4 regions of the Cellulomonas sp. P4_D11 genome follow, and region 1 is predicted to be linked to each of the others. Evidence: predicted binding sites of a transcription regulator. Region 1 holds the regulator's gene; each other region holds the start of a gene.

Region 1 (5,341 bases):
CTTGCCCTCGGGCTCTGCGCGGAGGAACGCCACCCACCGACCGTCGGGCGACACGTCGGGTGCGGTGTCCCGGTGCCCGCGGGTCAGCGGTCGTGGCGGCTCGTCACCGACGAGGTCGACGGACCAGAGGTGGCCCGTGTACTCGTCGGTGCTCAGGTCCGGTCGGACGACCGAGACGATCGCGCGGCTGCCGTCCGGGAGGACGGCGGGCGCGCCGGGGACGTGGAGGAGCTCGAGATCGGTAGGAAGCACCGGACGAACCTACGTCGTCCCGCCGAGACTTTCCGACCGACGGGGCCGACGGCCTCGGCACGCCCCCGACCGCCGGTCCCGGAGCCGTGTGTGCGGACGCGTCGCTGCTCCGGTGCCCGAGGGGACGTGGTGGATCCTCGCGAGCCCGTGCCTCAGCTGGTGCGCGCGGTCTCGTCCTCGGGCTGCAGCGGCTCCTCGGCGTCGTCCACGTCCTCCGTGCCGTCGCGCTCCGCCCGCAGGACCGTGATCGCGGCCTCGAAGTCCTCGAGCGAGTCGAACGCCTGGTACACGCTGGCGAACCGCAGGTAGGCCACCTCGTCGAGCTCCCGCAGTGGACCGAGGATGGCCAGACCGATCTCGTACGCATCGATCTCCGCCGAGCCGGCGCCGCGCAGGGTCTCCTCGACCTTCTGAGCGAGCAGCGCGAGGTCGTCCTCGCTCACCGGACGGCCCTGGCACGCCTTGCGCACGCCGCCGGCGATCTTCTCGCGGCTGAACGGCTCGGTGGCGCCGGAGCGCTTGACCACGGAGAGGCTGGCGGTCTCGACCGTGGTGAAGCGGCGGTTGCAGTGCGGGCACTGGCGGCGTCGCCGGATGGTCGACCCGTCGTCCGAGGTCCGCGAGTCGACGACCCGCGAGTCCGGGTGACGGCAGAACGGACAGTGCACCGTGATCCCCTTCGAGCTGGCCCGCCGAGCCGGGAGGGCCGGCGGCGATGGCGTCGTGAACGCCCCCGTGACGCTAGGCCACGCTCTGCGGCGGTGCAAGGTCGTTGCCCCCGACGCGACCCGCCGTGCTCGATCCCACGTCGCCCCCCACGTTCCCCGGGCGACGCACGAGGGCGGCCATCCTGAGATGACCGCCCACGCGGGGACGCTCCCGTCCCGTGTAGCGGGCCGACTCGCCTCGGCCCGCGCAGTACCGCGCGTCCTGTGTGCCACGCCCCCACGGTGCTCTGGCGGGCTCCCGCGCCGCCGACGGACGTCCGTCAGCCCGCGGGGACCACGATCACCTGGCCGGCCATCAGGCCGGCGTCGGGGAGCTCGTTCAGCCGGACGAGGTCGAACACGACGTCGCGCACGTCGTCCGAGGGCCCGGCGACGGTCTCGGCGATCTCCCACATGGTCTCCCCCGGCTGGACGACGTGCCGCACGACCTCCTGCGCTCCGGAGGGGCCGTCCGCCGCGGCGCGACTGCCGAGCAGCGTGACCAGGGCGACGATCGCGGCCGCGAGGACCCAGAGGACGACGCGACCGCGGGTGGTGAGCCGGAGGTGCGACGCGGCCGCGGGTGCCGCCTGGTCCGCGGGCTGGTCCACGGGCGCCGTGACGATGGTCGGGGTACCCACCAGCCGGAGGTGGCTCGCCCGGGACGCGGCCGACGAGGCGGCCGACCCGCGGGTGGCGCCGGCCGTCCGGCTGCTCGGCGTCGCGAAGCTCGGCATCGCGGGTCCCATCGCCATCGCGCTCATCACGTCACTCGATTCCTGCTCGGCCCGGTCTCCCGGGGTACCGCTGGTCGTCGAACGCTTGTTCGTCGAACGTCTGTACGATGTCTACCAGCATCCGCCGACACTGTCGAGACACGATCGAACAGATGTTTGATCTTCCGTCCCGACATCCCTAGGCTGGCGATGCAGCACAAGCGCACCACGAGCCACTGACACGACCGGCGGGAGCCCCCGTCGCCGCAGGTCAGGAGCTCGGGGGCGTCGGCTGGCACAGGCAGCGCGGCACGTTCACGGAGCAGGCGGAACCAGCGGTACCAGGCGGTCAGGGCCGAGAGGCCGCCGCCCGACGGAGGAGGAGCGCAGTGACGGACTCACGGGACACGTCCCAGCCCGACAAGGACCTGGCGACGATCCACGCGCTGCCGGACGGTGCGCCTGGCCCGGACGGCCTCACGGCGCGCCAGCGGCTCGTGCTGGACACCATCCGGACGTCGGTCGAGTCGCGCGGCTACCCACCGAGCATGCGCGAGATCGGCGAGGCCGTCGGCCTGACCAGCCCGTCGAGCGTCAAGCACCAGCTCACGGCCCTCGAGCGCAAGGGCTACCTGCGGCGCGACCCCAACCGCCCGCGAGCCATCGAGGTCGTGCACGCCGACGACTCCCGGGGTGTGGGCACCTGGCAGGCGCCCGACGGCAGCCGGTCGAGCTTCCCCGACCAGGGCGAGGGCGAGCGGATGCCCGCGCCGTCCTACGTCCCGGTCGTCGGGCGGATCGCCGCTGGCGGGCCGATCCTCGCGGAGCAGGTGGTGGAGGACGTGTTCCCGCTCCCCCGCCAGCTGGTCGGCGACGGCGACCTGTTCCTGCTGAAGGTCAGCGGGGACTCGATGATCGACGCCGCGATCTGCGACGGGGACTGGGTCGTGGTCCGCCGCCAGCCCGTGGCCGAGCAGGGCGAGATCGTCGCCGCGATGATCGACGGCGAGGCCACGGTCAAGACGCTCAAGCGCATCGACGGCCACGTGTGGCTCATGCCGCACAACCCGGCGTACTCGCCGATCCCGGGCGACGAGTCGACCATCCTCGGTCGCGTCGTCAGCGTGCTGCGCAGCCTCTGACGCGCCGGCCGGGCCGCGCGCCGAGCGCGGCCCGGCCGGTCACCACCGCGCGAGTCGTGCGAAGCCCCGTCGATCGTGGCGCGCCGACGAGCCGCTGACGGCTGCCGGCTCAGAAGCCGAACTGCCGGGCGACCGAGCGCACGGCCTCGGCGGAGGCCCGCAGGCCGGCGAGCTCGTCGTCGGAGAGCGGCACCGGCAGCCGTTGGCCCACGCCGTGCGCCCCGACGATGGCGGGCACCGACAGGCACACGTCGCTGATGCCGTGGAAGTCGTCGAGCAACGACGACACGGGCAGCACCCTGCCCTCGTCCTTGACGACGGCCTCGATGATCCGCGACCCGGCCAGCGCGACCGCGTAGTTCGTCGCGCCCTTGCCCTCGATGATCCGGTAGGCAGACTCGACGACCTCGCGCGTGATGCTTGCCCGGACGTCGGCCGTGAGCGGGCCGGCACCGCCCGCCCCGGTCCACTCGAGCAGCGGGACGGACCCGATGCTGGCGGAGCCCCACAGCGGGAGTTCGGTGTCCCCGTGCTCGCCCGCGATGTAGGCGTGCACGTTCTGCACGGCGACCCCCGTGTGCTGGGCGATCAGGTAGCGCAGACGGGAGGAGTCCAGCACGGTGCCCGACCCGAACAGCTGCGCAGGTGGCAGCCCGGAGATCTTCAGCGCCGCGTAGGTGACGACGTCCACGGGGTTGGTCACCATCACGTAGACCGCCTCGGGGGCGACGTCCACGAGCGCCGGGAGCACCTTGCGGACGAGACCGATCGTGGCCTCGGCGAGCTCGAGCCGCGACTGGCCGGGCTTCTGCTTCGCGCCCGCGGTGAACATCACGACGTCGGCGTCGGCGCACACCGCGATGTCGTCGGAACCCACCACCTGCGCCATCGGCATGAACTGGATGCCGTGCCCGAGGTCCAGCGCCTCGGCCTCGACCTTCGCCGCGTTGATGTCGTACAGGGCCACCGACCGGGCGGCCCCGCGCATCAGCGCGGCGTACGCCATGGTCGACCCGACGGCCCCCGCGCCCACGATCGCCAGCTTCGAGGTGCGGCGTGCGCTGCGGTACGGGGCCATGCCGACGTCTTCCATGTCCAGGCTCTCGGTCATCACGTACCTCCAGGTCGTCGACCCGACCGAGGCTATCCGGACGCGGCGAGCCGCTGCAGCGCGGAGACGGCGACGGCGCGGTCGGTGGTCCGCCAGAAGTCGGGCAGCGACCGCGTGAGGAAGCTGCCGTAGCCGGCGGTCGCGAGGCGCGGGTCCAGCACCGCGACGACACCGCGGTCCTCGCTGGTCCGGATCAGGCGACCGGCGCCCTGGGCGAGCAGGAGGGCGGCGTGCGTGGCGGAGACCGCGAGGAAGCCGTTGCCGCCCGCCGCCTCGATCGCGTCCGAGCGGGCGGAGCTCACGGGGTCGTCTGGCCGCGGGAACGGGATGCGGTCGATGAGGACGAGTCGGCAGGTCGCGCCGGGGACGTCGACGCCCTGCCAGAGCGAGAGGGTGCCGAACAGGCACGTGGGCTCGTCGGCGATGAACTGCGAGACGAGGGTGGGCAGCTGGTCGTCGCCCTGGACGAGGATCGGGACGTCCAGCCGCTCGCGCATCGCGGCGGCAACGGCGTTCGCCGCGCGTCGCGACGAGAACAGCCCGAGTGTCCGGCCCCCAGCGGCCGTCACGAGCTCGGCGATCTCGTCCAGCTGCGCGTCGGTCGCCGGCTCGCGGCCGGGCTTCGGCAGGTGCCGCGCGAGGTACAGGATCCCCTGCCGGGGGTAGTCGAACGGGCTGCCGACGTCCAGCCCGCGCCACGGCTGACCGGCGGGCGCGGCGGCGGGGGGCCCGCCCAGCGAGGTGGGGCCGACCGGTTCGGCGTCCGGGCGGACCTCGAGGCCGACGGCGCGCGCGATCGGGTCGAAGGAGCCGCCGAGCTCGAGCGTGGCCGACGTGAGGACGCCGGAGCGGCCCGCGAGCAGGTGGGTCCGGATGAGGCCGTTGACGGCGAGCGGGGCGGCGTGCAGGCGGGTGAGGATGCTGCCGCGCCGGTCCTCGCTGCGGGAGCTCCAGAGCACGGTGTGCCGGTTGTCGTCGGGGTCGGCGGCCATCCGGTCAGCCACCTCGTGCAGCGCCAGCATGGTCGCCTGGGCCATCTTGCGACCGCCCTCGGGCGGGGCGTTGGGCCCGGACTCGGGCTTGAGCACGCTGAGCAGCGCGCGCGTCGTGTCGCGCACGCTCGCCACCGCGTCACGGGCGGCCGGCGGCAGGCCGTCGCGGAACCGGGTCTCGGGCAGCCCGACGAGCACGGTGGCCAGCGCCTGGCTCGCCTGGTCGAGGTCCGTCGTCGGGACCCCGCCGTGCCGCCGCGCCAGGCGTGCGGCGTGCTCGATCGTGGCGACCGACAGCTCGGACGTCGCCTGGGCGGTCACGCGGTCGGTGAGCTCGTGGGCCTCGTCGACGATCAGGACCTGGTGCTCGGGCAGGACACCCGGCGACCCCGACGCCGCGATCCCCAGCATCGCGTGGTTG
Region 2 (5,341 bases), on a different contig from region 1:
ACGCCGTGGTCGTCCCGGGCGCTGCCCAGCGCGTACACGAGGGTGTCGTAGCGGAGCTCGTCGGCACCCTCGAGCGCGACCGTCCTGCCGCCGACGTCGACGGACGTGACGCGGGCGACGCGCACGGCGACGCCCGTGCCGGCGAACATGCCGTCCAGCGGCCGCGGGCGCAGGTCCTGTCCCGTCGCCAGCTGGTGCATGCGGACCCGCTCCACGAAGTCCGGCTCGGCGTTGACCAGGGTGATCTCGACGTCGTCGGGGTGCAGGCGGCGGGCCAGTCGACCGGCGGCGGAGGCCCCGGCGTACCCGGCTCCGAGGATGACGATGCGGTGCTTCATGAGTCGCTCCTGTCGTGGATCGGTGTGCCTCCTGAACTGGACGCCGACCCGATCCCTGACAGGTGCGTGATGTGACGCTCGTCACTCACCAGCCGCTGAGCAACGGCTCCCCGTGGTCCGACTCCGCCCACCGGCGTGCCGCGCGCCCGAGCTTGTCGGGGTTGACCTGCGAGCGCACCGCGGCGATGCCGTCATCGGTCGCCTCCAGGCTCATGACGCCGACGAGCCGGTCGCCGACCACCGCGACCAGCGCGGGGCCGCCGTTCGCGGTCCAGGCGTAGAAGTCCGGGCTCCCGCCGATGAGCGCGCGCTTGGCGTCGGCGGGCCGGAACAGTCCGCGCAGGAACTGCGCGACGGCCGCCGCGCCGAAGAACGGCTTCGCGCGCGCCGGGACGTATCCGCCACCGTCACCGACCCCCGTCGCGTCGGCGGTCAGCAGCCGCAGGAGCGGCTCGGTCTTCCCGCTCGTGGCGGCCACCAGGAACTCCTCGACCACCTGCCGCGCGGCCGCCTCGTCCACCTCGGTGCGGACCTTCTCCGTGGCCATGTGCTCCTTGGCGCGGTGGAAGGTCTGCTGGCTGCTCGCCTCGGTGATGTCGAGCAGCTCGGCGATCTCGGCGTGCGAGTAGGAGAACGCCTCGCGCAGCACGTAGACGGCCCGCTCGTTCGGGGTCAGGCGCTCCATGAGCACGAGGACGGCGGTCGACACGGACTCCCGCTGCTCGGCGGTGTCCGCCGGGCCGAGCATCGGGTCGCCGGCGAGCAGCGGCTCCGGGAGCCACTCGCCCACGTAGACCTCGCGCCGCGCCCGCGCCGACTGCAGCTGCGTCAGGCACAGGTTGGTCAGCACCCGGGTGAGCCAGGCGGCGGGCACGCGGACCTGGTCGCGATCGGCGGCCTCCCACCGCAGGAACGTCTCCTGCGCCGCGTCCTCGGCCTCCGAGGCGGACCCGAGCAGGCGATAGGCGATGGCCTCGAGGCGCGGCCGCAGCGCCTCGAACACCTCGAGCTCCTCGGCCCGCAGAGGAGCCCTGTCCGCGTCTCGCACGCTCACCGTTCGACCCTACGACGTCCCGCCCGAGGACGGCCCGGCGGACCGTCGCCCGCCGATGCCGGCCGATCTCAGCGCCACGCCGGGGCCTAGAGGCTGATCGGTCGACGGCAGCCGCATCCTCCGGTCCTTCGCCTCACGGGCACGGTCGAGGGCAGCGCGTGCCCGTCGACAAACGCGTCGCTGTCGGGATCATCAAGCCGCGGCGTGCCGGGGAGTGCTCGATGAGGTCCGGGCGTGCCGCAGCGTCACGCGCGAGGTCGGCGCTCCACGCAAGCATCGCGCGGCCGTCATGCAGGCTCAGAAGGGTGGGTCGCCGATGTCGGGCGGCGGGGGTCGGTGCTCGAGGGCGTCGGGTGGGACCAGGACCAGGACCGGGCTGCGCGCGTAGGTCAGCCCGTGCCGGTCGGTCCAGGTCGAGACCCCAGTGGTGGGGTTGTAGGTGACCTGCCACCAGCCCTTCGTCTTGGCTTGGTGGTGGTGCTTGCACAGCGCGTGCAGGTTCGCCTCGCACGTTTGCGCGTCGTGACCCTGGTCGGTCGTGGTGCGGTCGTGGTCGAACGGGATGCGGTGGTCGAGCTCGCACCGGGTGGCCGGCTGCCGGCACCCGGGGAAGGTGCACGTGACGTCGCGGGCTTGCACCGTGCGGGTCAGGTCCGCACCGGGCCGGTAGGACTGGGTGCCCACGGAGCAGACCTGCCCGGTGGCCGGGTCGGTCAGCACGCGCCGCCAGGTGGCGTCCTGGGCGAGCTCGCGAGCCACCTGGGCCGGGATCGGCCCGTAGGAGCCGAGGAACCCTGGGTTGTCGTCGAGGCCGAGCAGGGTGGACGCGGCGACGTTGACCTGCAGGGCGGCGCGCTGCCCGTGCCGGGTGGGCAGGGGGGTGCCGTCGGGGGTGGCCTGCCGGTCCAGGATCCCGGTGAAGATGTCACTGAATGCGTCCGCGCGCCGCTGATCGACTGTCCGGTCATCCCCGTCCACGGCGGCGTTGCCGGCCAGGGCGTCGATCGCGGTGAACGCCGCGGTGGCCTCGGCTGCGGGCAGGTAGGCGATCAGGCGGGCCATCGCATCGGGCGCCAGCTCGAGGAACACGCCGCGCCGCTCGCGTTCGGCCCGGCGCCGCTTCTCCGGCACGTCGGGGTTGACCGCGAGCAGCACGGCCCGTACGTGCCGGGTCAGCTGCGGGGCGGTCAGCTCGGCGGCGTGGTTCACGGCGTCGGCGACCACCCGGTCGACGACGTCGCGGTCCAGACCGGCACCGCCCGTGTGGATCTCGGCCAGGATCACGTCGATCTTGCGCGCCTCGATCCGACCGGCCGCCCACGCGTCACCCAGCACGGGGTAAGTGCTGGTGTGGGTGGCGCGCAGGACCAGGTCCTGACCCAGGCGCCGGGTGCACACCAGGGCGCAGGCGACCTCGTCGGAGACCCGTTCCAGGGTGTCCATCGGGGTGCGGTCCGCCAGCTCGCGCACGAACCGGCCCTGCAGAGCCTGGAGCATCGCGACCGCCTGCTGCGAGGCCGCGATGGCGTTCACCAGCGCCGCACCCGACACGTCCGCGACCGGCACCGACGCGAGCAACGAAACGAGGTCCTCCACAGCAACGCCCGAGACCGGGACGTCCACGGCAGCCAGATCCACCACCCGCACACCCGGACCAGGCGCCGGCGCCGCATCGAGGCGAGACGCGCGCCCCGAGTCCGCCCACACCAACGGCGGGTGGGTAGCTGACATCGCTGAGGCTGCGGGATCGGTGACCTGCGGCCCGGGCGCGTTGGTATCGCGCGGGGTGGCGGCGAGCGTCGCGGTCGGGCGCCGATCAACCCCGACACCCGAGGCCCGCGCCATGACCTCGTCGCGCACCGGGGCATCCAACACCGCTGTCATCGTCGCCACCTCCCACCACCGGTACTCAACCGATCCGTCTTCGAACAAGTGTACGACTGGCTACTGACACACCGGCGGTGACCTGTGGAAAGACGAGAGCCGTTCACTGGGGAGAGTGGCAAGGGTGTGCGGTCGCGCGCTACCGCCCCAGCGCGGCCAGCGCCATCTCCTCCAGCAGCGCCCGGGTCCGCGCCACGGTCACCGACCGGGCGCTGTGCGGCGTCGAGTTGAGCAGCCCGAACGTGGCCTGCGCGCGCAGCCGCAGCTCGGCGCGCTCGGTCGTCGGGCTGAGTCGGCTGAGCACGTCGACCCAGACGTCGACGTAGCGTCGCTGCAGGTCACGCACCGACTCGCGGTCCTGCGGGGAGAGGGCGGCGAGGTCGCGGTCCTGCACGCGGATGACGTCGGGGTCGCGCAGCGCGAAGTCGGCGTGGAACCGGACGAGCGCGGCGAGGGCCGACTCGTCGTCGCCGGCGTCGGCCACGACGGTCCGACCCCCCGCGAGCAGACCTTCGCTGACGCCGACGAGGAGCGCGGCGAGCACGGCCTGCTTGCTGGCGAAGTGCCGGTACACCGCCGGCCCGCTGATCCCGACCGACGAGCCGAGGTCCTCGATGGACACGCCGTCGAAGCCGCGGCTGGCGAACAGCTGCGCGGCCGACGAGAGGAGCGCGTCGCGGCGCTCGGCCTTGGCGCGGCCGCGGGCGGTCGGCAGGGTCTCCAGCACGTCGGCCATCGGGGCTCCTTCGTGGACAAGGGCGTGCGAGAACTGTAGCCTCATTTCAGTTAGCGATCCCTAACTGAGTTGTCCTCTCCAGCCATCCCTTGGAGACCGCGTCGATGGAGATGCTCACCACCACGGCCGACCCCGCCGCGGCCACGTTCCTGGCGAACGACGAGTCCCAGCGCGCCCTCGTCGCGGAGCTGGACGACCGGCTGCGCACCGCCGCGCTGGGCGGACCCGAGCGGTCCCGGGAGCGGCACGTGACGCGCGGCAAGCTGCTGCCGCGCGAGCGGATCGACGTGCTGCTGGACGACGGCAGCCCGTTCCTGGAGGTCGCCCCGCTGGCGGCCTACGAGCTCTACGACGGCGAGGCGCCCGGCGCCGGGGTGATCGCGGGCATCGGCCTGGTGCACGGCCGGCACGTCATGGTCCTGTCCAACGACGCGACCGTGAAGGGCGGCACCTACTACCCGCTGACCGTCAAGAAGCACCTGCGAGCCCAGGAGATCGCGCTCGAGAACCGGCTGCCCTGCATCTACCTCGTCGACTCGGGTGGCGCGTTCCTGCCCAAGCAGGACGAGGTGTTCCCGGACCGCGACCATTTCGGCCGCATCTTCTTCAACCAGGCGCGCATGTCCGCGGAGGGCATCCCGCAGATCGCCTGCGTGATGGGCTCGTGCACCGCCGGCGGCGCGTACGTGCCGGCGATGAGCGACGAGACCGTGATCGTGCGCGACCAGGGGACGATCTTCCTGGGCGGACCGCCGCTGGTGAAGGCGGCGACCGGCGAGGTGGTGACCGCGGAGGACCTCGGCGGCGGCGAGCTGCACTCGCGGCGGTCGGGAGTCACGGACCACCTGGCGGAGAACGATGCGCACGCGCTGCAGATCGTGCGGGACATCGTCGCGACCCTGCCGGTCCCGACCACGACTGCGTGGGAGGTCCACGAGAGCCGACCGCCCAAGGTGGACGAGAGCCAGCTGTACGGCGTGGTCCCCACCGACCTGCTCACCCCGTACGACGTGCGCGAGGTCATCGCGCGCCTGGTCGACGGCAGCGAGCTGCACGAGTTCAAGCGCGAGTACGGCACCACGCTGGTCACCGGGTTCGCGCGCCTGCACGGGCACCCCGTCGGCATCGTCGCCAACAACGGGGTGCTGTTCAGCGAGTCCGCGCTCAAGGGCGCGCACTTCATCGAGCTCTGCGACCAGCGCGGCATCCCGCTGGTGTTCCTGCAGAACGTCAACGGGTTCATGGTCGGCCGGGACTACGAGGCGGGCGGCATCGCGAAGCACGGCGCGAAGATGGTCACCGCCGTCGCGACGACCCGCGTCCCCAAGC
Region 3 (5,341 bases), on a different contig from region 1:
CGAGCAGCTCGGCCAGTGCCGGGGCGCTCACGGGTGCCCGGCTGACGCCGCCCCCGTCGACGTCGTCGTCCCAGCCGCTCCCGACGCTCGACGACCTCCTCGCCGCGCGGCACCCCGCCGCGTCCGTGGGCCCCGCTGAGCACGGATGGCGCGCGGGCGTCCGACGCGTGACCTTCGGCGGCATCTCCCCGGGCCCCGGCCGCGTGGAGCGCCGTCGTCGCATCGCGTCGGCCTCCGTGCGACGCACCCTGGACGGGCCGAAGACGATCGTCGTGATCAACCCCAAGGGTGGGGCGCACAAGACGACCGCGACGATGCTGCTCGCCGCGACGTTCGGGCTGCAGCGCGGCGGGTACACGCTCGCGTGGGACAACAACGAGACCCGCGGCACGCTCGGCTGGCGCTCGTCGCACGCCGACCACACCCGAACCGCCGTCGACCTCCTCAACGCGCTGCCCGCCCTCGGGACCGAGGGCACCGTCCGGATCGGCGACCTCGACGGGTTCGTGCGGACGCAGCCCAGCGAGCAGTTCGACGTCCTCGCATCGGACGAGAACTCGGCCTCGGCGTCGTCCGTCGACGCCGACTCGTTCACGTCGCTGCACCAGGTGCTCTCGCGCTTCTACCGGGTCCTGGTGATCGACACCGGGAACAACATGCGCGCCTCGAACTGGCAGGCCGCCGTCGCCGCCGCCGACCAGATCGTCGTCGTCTCGACCGTGCGCGAAGACACGGCACAGTCGGCCGCCTGGGCTCTCGACGCGCTCCGCGCGACCGGTCACGACGAGGCCGTGCGCCGCGCGGTGACCGTGCTCTCGGCGCCGGAACCGAAGGTCGACAAGGACCTGCAGAAGCGACTCAGGTCCCACTTCGGGGCGCTGACACGTGCGGTGATCGACGTACCGCACGACAAGGCCCTCGTCGCGGGCGGCCCCATCGACTACGAGGCGTTGAACACCACGACCCGCGATGCCTGGCTCCGCGTCACCGCGGTGGTCGCCGACGGCCTCTGAGGCCCTCGCCATCGTTCGCCGCCGCACGTCGGGTGTACGTCACCGCTCGACGAGTCGCGCCTGTCGCGATGTTTCTCGACGAGCAGTGCCGGCCGTCGCTTCTCGACCAGTCGTGCTTGTCATCGCTTCTCGACCAGTCGTGCCCGTCATCGCTCCTCGGCGAGCCGAGCTAGCCATCGTTTGTGGACCAGTCGTGCTGGTCGTCGCTCCTCGGCGAGCTCAAGCGCTCGACAGAACCTAGAACGGCGGCGGTCCCGGGTCTGGTGCGTGCACGGGCAGGACCACTGCGCGACGCCTGCGTCGCCGACCGGTGCGCTCGACCGCGCCATCGTTTCCGGGAACGACGAGGTAGCGCACCCCGGCAGGTGTGACCCACTCGAACTTCCCCGGGCTCGGTTGGGTGAGCCGGTGGCCGCCCTCGGTCTTGAGCCGATGATCGCGTCGGCACACCGGGCCGAGATTGCCGGCTGAGGTCGTCCCGCCGCGGCCGGCGGGATCGCGAAACTCGATCGTGTGGTCGAGGTCGCACTGCTCAGCGCTGGCCGAGCAATGAGGTCGGACGCACTGCTTGTCGCGCTGACGGACATGGTCGGCCAGGTCGGCGGGTGGCCGGTACCGGGTCCTACCCACGTCGAGGACGGCGCCGCTGGTCGGGTCCGTCACCAGGCGCCGCCACACGCCGCCGCGAGCGAGGGCGCGAGCCTGCGCGGCCTGCAGCGGGCCGTAGCCGTCGAGCTCCGCGGGATCCTCGTCGAGACCGAGCAGCGTCGAGAGCGCCACGGTGACGTTGACCTGGATCCTCGGTCGGCGCACGCGCGGTGCCGGTGCGTCGTCCGTCGGCGAGTCGCCGGGCGTGCCCATGCTGGTGGAATCCGCGGGATGTCTGACCTGCGGCGCATGCGTGCATCCCGCGCGGCCCGTGAGGATGTCGACGAGCGTGTCGGCGCGCAGCTGGTCGAGCGTGCGCGGGTCGCCCGCCGACCGTGCCGTGCGCGCTGTGGCCTCGAGGAGGGTGTCGATCTCGACCGCCGACTCCGCGGGCAGGACGGCCCACATGCCCGCCATACCGTCCGGAAGTCGGCGCGGGCGGTCGACGCGCCTGTCTGTGCGAGCGGCGCGGTGGGGTGCGGCTGCGTCGGCGGGCGAGATAGCCAGGAGTACCCGCTCGACGTCGGATGCGAGCTGCCGCGGCGTCCGCAGGTCGGCCCGCGGCAGGACCTCGGCCTGGACGGCGTCGGCGAGGTCAGGTGCGGCGTTCCACAGCCGATCGATGAGGACCAGCGCCTTGGGCGTGTCGATCTCCCCTGCCGCCAGCGCGTCGGCGGTCGCCAGCATCGGGCCGTTGAGCGCGCGACCGTTGCGCACCATCTGGGCGCCGGCTCGGCGCGACCAGGCCAGACGCATCGCGATCTCGTCGCCGGCCGTGCACGACAGGTCCGTCCTCGCGGCCTGGTGCGGCCACGACGGGTTCATCGAGGCTCGATCCGCCAGCGACGCGGCCGCCCGGGCGGCGCCGAGGAACACCCAAGACGCGAGCCGCTGCCAGGCGGCGACCAGCTCGACGAGGCCTTCGTCGTCAAGCGCGTCTCGGTCGATCATCTGGAGGATCGCGGCCAGCTCCGGTCCCGCATCGGTGAGCTGCGCGTCGGTCGGGCTGTAGTCGGGCCGGGTCAGGAAGTCCTCCGCGTGCTCGACCACGTCGCCCGCGGCGATGTAGCGCTCGGGGTCGAGCATCGCGAGCGAGATCGGGCTCGCCAGCCACAGATCCCCGTCCGATGCCCAGTCCGGATCTGGACCCGATCGGGGTGCCCCCGCCGACGCCGTTGAACCGAGGTCCGTCAGCTCGCCATCCGCCGTAGTCCCCGAGTACGCGGAACCCACCCACCACGCTGCTTCGGTCGGGGCCGCCGCCTCGACGGGCAGCCAAGACTCGGCCCTAAGAGGCCGGGCGATCGTGGAGGAATCGAACATACGTACGAATCTATCGGACGCCACTGACACTCGGGGGTGGCGGGATGCGCCTGTGGAGGGGCGCCGCCCACCGAGGGGCTGAGGTCGGCTCAGTGTGTGCAAGGCGTGGTGCCGGCGAACCTCGGTGCGCTGCCCGGTGCCGCGCCGTGGCGCGCGTGTCTGTCAGCAAATATGGGGAACGACCAACCTGCGCACGACACGGCGTCGCGGTCGCGAGTGCGGTCGGGTTCGCGCGAGCCGCGCGAAAACGGCGTGCGCTTCCACGGAGCTCTCGGGCCGCTCGAATACAGATCCGATCAGTGGTGCAAGATCGCGTGCTCACGCGACAGAGTGCAGGTGTAGGCCTTCGCCCGACCACGAACACACCAGGAGCACTGTGCCGTCGCCGACACCGAGTACGCCCGACCTCGAGCCGGACGACCCGAGGCTCGACGAGCGCGCGAGTGTGTTCGACGACGACGACGACCGCGGCCACGAGGGCGAGGGTGCGACCGACCCGAGCCTCGGGAACGCGGCTGAGGCCGACGCGAGCGCCGGAGACGGGGACGCGACCGACCTGAGCCCCCGAGACGGTGCAGGGGCCGAGCAGGCCGCGGCCGGCCACGACCCGAGCCACGACGCCGCCTGGTTCGAGACCGTGGTCCGGGCGCACGCGTCGGCGGTGTACCGGTTCGTCGCGCGGCGGGCCGGCCGCGACGAGGCCGAGGACCTGACGGCGGACGTGCTCGCGGTCGCGTGGCGCCGGCGGGGTGACGTGCCGGACGGGGCGGAGCTGCCGTGGCTGTACCGGACGGCGGGCTTCGTCGTCGCGAACCATCGTCGCAAGGGTCGGCCCATCCCGGTGGGGGACGTCCCCGACGAGATCGACGCGGACGACCCGGCGGTGCGCGCGGTGCAGGACGAGCGGGTGCGTGAGGTGCTCGGTCGTCTGAGCGCGCGGGATCGCCAGATCCTGCTGCTCAACGCGTGGGAGGGCCTGACCGGCGATGCGCTGGCCGAGGTGCTCGGGATCGGTCGGGGTGGCGCGGACGCGGCGCTGAGCCGTGCACGTGCCCGGCTGCGCGAGGCGTGGGCGCTCGCCGAGGCCTGACGGGTCCGACCGCGGGTGGACCAGTGCGCGCCGACGAGCACGCGATCCGACGCGTCGCGGAGCTGAGCAAGCGCGACGGGGGTTGCGCGCGCCACGGGCTGCCGCATCGCCGATCACCGCGACGTGCAAGCCGCGCCGCGGTCGGGACATAGGTGGGGTAGAGAGCACCGCACCGACCCAGGAGGCAGGACCGTGGACGACCACACCGAGCACGAGACCCCCGACGCGACGACGCCCGACACCGACGTCGCGTTCGCCCGGCTCCAGGCCGCGGACCCGGCGGTCGGGAGCGAGCCCGACCTCGCCCGCCTCACGGCAGCCGTCTCGGAGCGCACGGGTGTCGACGTGACGAGCACGGCCGCCCCGGTCGACGAGCTCGCCGCGCGGCGCAACCGCCGCTCGCCCCGCTGGCTGCAGGTCGCGGCGGCGGTCGCGGGAGTCGCGATCATCGGCGGCGGCAGCTACGCGTACGGCCTCAACAACGCCCCGGAGACGGTGACCGCCGCGCCGGCGATCTCGCTGGACGGCGGTGGCCGCGACGCGGCGGCCCCGGAGGTGGCGTCGGCGGCGGGCGGCGGCGTCGCAATGGACCAGTCGAAGATGATGTACCCCTGGTACGGCGGCCGCACGGTGTTCACTGCGAGCGGGCTGTCGACCGACGGTGGCTCGGGGAAGGCCTGGGGCTTCGACGCGGAGGGCGCGTTCTCGCAGGAGACGATCGTCGCGGCCGCGGCGGCTCTCGGGGTGTCCGGTCAGCCGCGGCAGGAGTACGGCTCGTGGTCCGTCGGCACCAACGACGGCACCGGACCGTCGGTGTCGCTCTCGCCGGACGGCCTCGCGAGCCTCTCCTACTACGACCCGACGCGGGACCCGTGGAGCTGCGGCAGCGTGACGACCGGCAAGGAGCCCGCGACGGACTCGGCGGCCGGCACGGCGGACTCCCCGGTCGGCCCGGACCGGCCGGACTGCACGACGGCGGCCGCGGCACCGACGGGCGACGCCGCGATCGCACAGGCCAAGGACATCCTCGCGGCGGTCGGCGTCGACACGGACGCCTACCAGTACGAGGCGTCCACCGACCCGAGCAGCCCGCAGGTCACCAACGTCACGGCCAGCCAGGTGGTCGACGGTCAGCAGACCGGCGTCACCGCGAGCGTCACGGTGGTCGCCGACGGCGTCCAGTCGCTGTACGCGCCGCTCGCGCCGATGGTCGAGCTGGGCTCGTACGACGTCGTCAGCCCGACCGAGGCCGTCGCGCGGCTGGGCG
Region 4 (5,341 bases), on a different contig from region 1:
ACGGGGAGGCGCCCGCCGGGCCCGCGCAGCTCGACCGCGACCTCGTCGACCCTGCCCTGCATGTGCAGCAGCGGGGACAGGTGGGTCTCCCAGTAGATCCGGCCGCCGACGGAGAGCAGCTCGCTCAGACGCGTCGACCCCAGCACGTCGTCGGGCTCACGACCGACCCACTCCAGGAACATCCGGTTGGCGTCGGTGATCGTGCCGTCGCCGTCGAGCCGCAGCAGGGCGACCGGCGCGACGTCCCAGGCGTCGCTACGACCCGACGGCGGCATGCGACAGGTAGGACGCGATGGCGGCGACGACCTGGTCGGGCGCGCTCAGGTTCGGGCAGTGCCCGACGGCGTCGAGCACGACGAGCTCGCTGCCCGCCAGGTGCTCGTGCACGTACCGCCCGACCTCGGGCGGCGCGATGACGTCCTCGCGGCACTGCAGCACGAGGGCGGGCGTCGTGACGGCGGCCAGGTCCGCGCGGTTGTCCGACAGGAACGTCGCCCGCGCGAACCGCTTGGCGATCTCCGGGTCGGTCCGGCAGAACGAGTTGGTCAGCTCGTCGCCCAGCTCGGGCCGGTCGGCGTTGCCCATGATGACCGGGGCGATGAACGCCGACCAGCCGAGGTAGTTGTCGTCCATCGTCTCGAGCAGCTCGTCGATCTCGACCGCGCTGAACCCGCCGCGGTAGTCGTCGTCATCGACGTAGCGCGGGCTCGGCCCGACGAGCACGAGCCGGTTGAACAGGTCGGGGCGGCGGGTGGCCGCGAGCGCGCCGATCATCGCGCTGACCGAGTGTCCGACGAACACCACTGGACCGAGGGCGAGCTCCTCGAGGATCTGCACGACGTCGTCCGCGTAGCCGTCGAGAGAGTCGTAGCGCTGCGGGTCGTAGGCGGAGAGGTCCGACCCGCCGGCGCCGACGTGATCGAACAGGACGACGCGGTGCGTCGACTCGAACGCGGGCGCGACGAACCGCCACATGCTCTGGTCGCACCCGAACCCGTGCGCGAACACCATCGCGGGCGCGCCGGGGTCGCCGGTGAGCACGACGTTGTTCCTGGCCGTCACGGTCATGGGTCGACAGTAGGCCGCGCGAGGACCGCCGTCGGACAACACCCGGGCTCGCGACCCGTCGACTACGACGCGTATGCAGCCGACCGAGCGACAGCCGAGCGAGGGTTCAGAAGGGTGGGTCTCCCCAGTCGCGGGGCGGTGGGGGTGCGGGCGGCAGGGGCCGGTGCTCGTGGGACGACGAGGCCGCCAGGACGGGCTGCGGATCTCGGTCGTACGTCAGGCCGAGCGGGCTGGTCCAGCTGGAGACGCCGGAGGTGCGGTCGTAGCTGACCTTCCAGTGGCCCTCGGTCTTGGCCCGGTGATGATGTCGGCACAAGCAGTGGAGATTCGCCTCGCAGGTCTGCGAGGCGCCGGGTCGGCTGTGGTCGTACGGCTCACGGTGGTCCAGGTCGCAGCGGACGGCCGGCTGACGGCAACCCGGGAAGGTGCACGTCTGGTCGCGCGCCTGCACCAGCCTGGTGAGGTCGGCGCCGGGCCGGTAGGCGGTGGTCCCGACCTCGCACATCTGCCCGGCCGGATCGGTCAGCACTCGCCGCCACGTGCCGTCCTGCGCGATCTCCCGGGCCATCGACGCGGGGATCGGGCCGAACGAGCCGAGGTAGCCGGGTGCGTCGTCCAGGCCGAGCAAGGTGGTCGCCGCGACGGTGAGCTGGACCGCGACCCGCTGACCGCCTCGCGTCGGCAACGGCATGCCGTCGGGGGTCGTCTGCCGGTCGAGGATGCCCAGGAAGATGTCCGCGAACGCGTCGGCTCGTCGCTGGTCCGCCGTCCGGTCGTCGCTGCCGACCCGCGTGGTCCCCGCGAGCGCGTCCACCGTGGTGAAGACGGCCAGCGCCTGGTCGGCGGGCAGGTACGCCCCCACCCACGCCATCGCGTCGCGGACGGGGGTCAGCTCCACCCGCCGGTCGGAGCGCTCCTTGGCGACGCGGCGCTTGGCCGCGGCCGCGTCCGCCCCGATCACGGCGGCCCGCACGTGCCGCGCCAGCTGCGGGGCGGTCATCCCGCCGGCCGCGACGACCGCGTCCGCCACCACGTCGCGTGCGGACGCCCGGCCCGCGACAGCGACCTCCTCGAGGATCACGTCGACCTTGCGAGCCCCGATCAGACCGCCTGACCACGCGTTCGCGAGCGCAGGGTACTTGTCCGCCTGCTCCGCCCGGACGATCAAACGCTCGGCTGCGGGTCGCGTGCACACCAGCGCGCTGGCCAGCTCGTCGCCGCCCAGGCGGAGGGTGTCCGGCCCGCTCCGGAGAGCCAGCTCCCGCACCAACGCCGCCTGCTCGGCCTGCGCCGCCGCAATCGCCTGCTCCCAGCCCACGATCGCGTTGACCAGGTGCGCCCCAGGCATATCGGCCGGCTCCACCGATTCGAGGACGCCCGCCAGCGCCGACACCGGCAGCCGCGGCTCGACCGGGAACGCGGGCAGCATGGGCGCGGCCTCACGCGGTGCCAACGAGCCGTCCACGAACGGATCGAGGATCCTGACCCGGAACTCGGGAAGCGGATCGGGCACGTACGGCTCCGGCCAGTCCGGCGCCTCCGAGATCGGGGACGGATCCCAGGGCTCGACCGTGTCGACCCATGACGGCCACGGGAGCTCGAGCTCGGTGTCGGGCTTACACACTGCCGTCACGTCGATCTCCTTCCCGCGCCGCCATCTCGACCGTTCGTACAAGTGTACGAACACGTTCGGACATCGGCCTCTCAGCGGAGCGACGCCGTGGACGGTCTCACGACGGTCGGGGCTGTGGGCGGCTCGACGCTCGACAGCAAGCAGCAGGCTGAGCGGCCGGCCCGGGCCGCGATGTACCGACAGCCATGAGAGAGACGACTGACTCGTCGGCGATCGCGACCGGTGGCCCGGCCGGCGCCCGGAACAGGCCGGCGCCGGCACCCCGGGGATGCCGACGCCGCCCGATCCGTCAGTGAGTGGTCGACGACACCCCGTTGGTCGCTGCGCCGTTGGTCGTCGGCTCGTGCGGGGCCGGCACGACGACCGTCGACGAGTCCGTGAGCTGCCCGATGATCTGCGTCAGGTCCAGCCCGGTCGTGGACTTGATCAGCTCCTGCAGCTGCAGGAAGTTGCCGGCGACGGCCTTGGGGAGCGCGGACGCGCCGTCGGTCGACACGACGGTGAGGGTGTCGATGTTGCCCATGGGCGCGGCGAGCTGCTTGGCGATCTCCGGCAGGGTGTCGAGCAGGCGGTCGAACACGGCGGCCTGGTTGAACTCCTTGTAGGCCTCGGCGCGCTGCTGCAGTGCCTCGGCCTCGGCCTTGCCGCGGGCGAGCACGGCGGCGGCCTCGGCCTCGCCCTCGAGCTTGGTGGCGGTCGCCTGCGCCGAGCGGAGCGCCAGCTCACCGGCGCCGCGCAGCTCGTTCTCGGCCTTGGCGGCCTCGGCGGCCTTGACCGCGGTGACCCGCTGCGCCTCGGCGTGCTGCTCGAGCCGGTAGCGCTCGGCGTCGGCGGGGCGCCGGACGGTCGTGTCGAGCTGGCGCTCGGTCAGCGCGGCCTGGCGCTGGGCGACGAGCTCCTCCTGCGCGAGGATCTCCTGCTGGCGCGCCGCGGCCTCGAGCGGACCGGCGGACGCGGACAGGGCCTTTGCGCGGTCGGTCTCGGCGAGGATCTCGGCCTGCCGCAGGTCGAGCGAGCGCTGGTAGTTGGCCACCTGCGTCTCGGCGTCGATCCGCTTCTCCTCGGACAGCCGCCGCGCCTCGGCCTCGGCGATCTCGGCCTCGCGGCGGATCGCTGCGGCGGACGCACGGCCCATGTCGAGGATGTAGGTGCCGCCGCCGTGGTCGGTGACCTCCTGGATGGTGAACGCGTCGAGGCTCAGGCCCTGCGCGCTCAGCGAGCCCGTGACCGACTCCAGCACCTGCTGCGAGAACGACTCGCGGTCGCGGATGACCTGCTCGACCGTGAGGTTGCCGACGATCGCCCGCAGCGCGCCGGAGAGCTGGTTCGTCGTGAAGTTGTCGATCTCCTCCTGCTGGCTGCCGAACCGCTGGGCCGCCGCACGGATGGAGACGTCCTCGTTGTGCACCTTGACGATCGCGACGCCCGACACCGTGAGCGCGATGCCCTGCGACGACGGTGCCCCGTTGACCTCGACCGTGATGCGGCGCGACGACATGTCGAGCACCGACAGCTGCTGGACGAACGGCAGCACGAACACGCCGCCGCCGGTGACGACCTTCTGCCCGGACAGGTCGCCGGACCGCTTGCCCTTGCGACCCGTGACGATGAAGGCCTCGTTGGGCTTGGCCACGCGGTACCGCTTGGCGATCGCGATGGCGACGATCAGGACGACGAGGACCAGCCCGGCCACGGCGAGGACGGGCAACCAGCTGTCAGGCAGCACAAGAGCTCCTAGAGAGTGACGGACGACGACGAGCTGACCTTGACGACGCCAGGGCCGAGGTTGGCGACGACGGTGACGCCGGACCCGGTGGGCACGGGCTCGTCGGCGCGCGCCGCGAGAGCCGTGCTCTGCCCGGCGACGACCAGCGAGATCTGCCCGAGGCCGCCCGCCGGGATGGACGTGGTGACCGTGGCGGTCTGGCCGACGTAGTCGCCGCTGGTGATCTGGTGGGCGGTAGGCCCGTTGCTCAGCGCGCGGGTCCCGGCTCCGGCGCCGGCGCCCACGAGGGCACCCGCCACGACTCCCCCGAGCGACGCCACGAGCACGCTCACGTCCGTCGTCGACAGCAGGAGGCCGCCGACGATGCCGAACGTGGCCAGGAACGAGAGCACGACCGTCGACGACAGGTAGCCGCCGGTGAAGTCGATGCTGTCGAGCGCCGGGTCGAGGAAGTCACCGACCGTGACGGTGAGGACCAGGAGCAGCAGCGCGACCCCGGCGATCACCCAGAAGATCAGCACGCGTCGAGGTCCTCACGGTCGGCAGGGAATGTCGGAGGCTCGGTTATACCGTGCGGCGGACCGCCCGCGCGGCGGAAATCCGACGTTGTGGACGACGGGTCCCCGGAACCATCCGAACGGCGGCGGTCAGGCGCGGGCGTATCCCCGCAGGCTGTCGACGACGAGCTCCGGGACCTCGTCGTCGTCGCCGCCGACGGACCGCCCCGGGAAGTCGAAGACGGCCAGCATGACCTGCATCGGGTAGGTCGGCGGACGCGGGCAGGTGCGTACCACGACGCCGTCGACGAGGAGCTGCGCGCGCTCGGCCGTCCAGTCGAGCGCGTAGCTGTGGAACACCGACACGTCGATCGGCAGCCGGACCGCGGCCCAATCCTCGACCACGTCGGGGTCCCG

Evidence for each region. Region 1 encodes LexA, which represses DNA repair genes until DNA is damaged. Its sites were predicted from a motif close to TCGAACANNTGTTCGA; they were not measured.
Region 2: a site for LexA is predicted at 3,317-3,332, ahead of AC1DT4_RS00285 (HNH endonuclease signature motif containing protein). Genes of this name have one in related genera too.
Region 3: a site for LexA is predicted at 2,977-2,992, ahead of AC1DT4_RS19030 (HNH endonuclease signature motif containing protein). Genes of this name have one in related genera too.
Region 4: a site for LexA is predicted at 2,736-2,751, ahead of AC1DT4_RS11530 (HNH endonuclease signature motif containing protein). Genes of this name have one in related genera too.

What each region holds. Positions count from the first base shown of each region.
Region 1 is NZ_JBFUIK010000013.1:50,225-55,565, forward strand. It holds gene AC1DT4_RS10125 (S9 family peptidase) at 1-252, opposite strand, end outside; gene nrdR (transcriptional regulator NrdR) at 405-920, opposite strand; gene AC1DT4_RS10135 (LysM peptidoglycan-binding domain-containing protein) at 1,241-1,723, opposite strand; gene lexA (transcriptional repressor LexA) at 2,065-2,817, shown strand; gene AC1DT4_RS10145 (L-lactate dehydrogenase) at 2,927-3,928, opposite strand; gene AC1DT4_RS10150 (ATP-dependent DNA helicase) at 3,961-5,341, opposite strand, start outside.
Region 2 is NZ_JBFUIK010000001.1:55,572-60,912, reverse strand. It holds gene AC1DT4_RS00295 (NAD(P)/FAD-dependent oxidoreductase) at 1-338, opposite strand, end outside; gene sigJ (RNA polymerase sigma factor SigJ) at 424-1,392, opposite strand; gene AC1DT4_RS00285 (HNH endonuclease signature motif containing protein) at 1,690-3,033, opposite strand; gene AC1DT4_RS00280 (SACE_7040 family transcriptional regulator) at 3,416-4,012, opposite strand; gene AC1DT4_RS00275 (carboxyl transferase domain-containing protein) at 4,117-5,341, shown strand, end outside.
Region 3 is NZ_JBFUIK010000050.1:104-5,444, forward strand. It holds partial or broken gene AC1DT4_RS19025 (MinD/ParA family ATP-binding protein) at 1-1,013, shown strand, start outside; gene AC1DT4_RS19030 (HNH endonuclease signature motif containing protein) at 1,251-2,747, opposite strand; gene AC1DT4_RS19035 (RNA polymerase sigma factor) at 3,361-4,074, shown strand; gene AC1DT4_RS19040 (hypothetical protein) at 4,267-5,341, shown strand, end outside.
Region 4 is NZ_JBFUIK010000015.1:86,604-91,944, forward strand. It holds gene AC1DT4_RS11520 (PP2C family protein-serine/threonine phosphatase) at 1-275, opposite strand, end outside; gene AC1DT4_RS11525 (alpha/beta fold hydrolase) at 256-1,068, opposite strand; gene AC1DT4_RS11530 (HNH endonuclease signature motif containing protein) at 1,175-2,701, opposite strand; gene AC1DT4_RS11535 (flotillin family protein) at 2,991-4,427, opposite strand; gene AC1DT4_RS11540 (hypothetical protein) at 4,436-4,948, opposite strand; gene AC1DT4_RS11545 (glycoside hydrolase family 16 protein) at 5,075-5,341, opposite strand, start outside.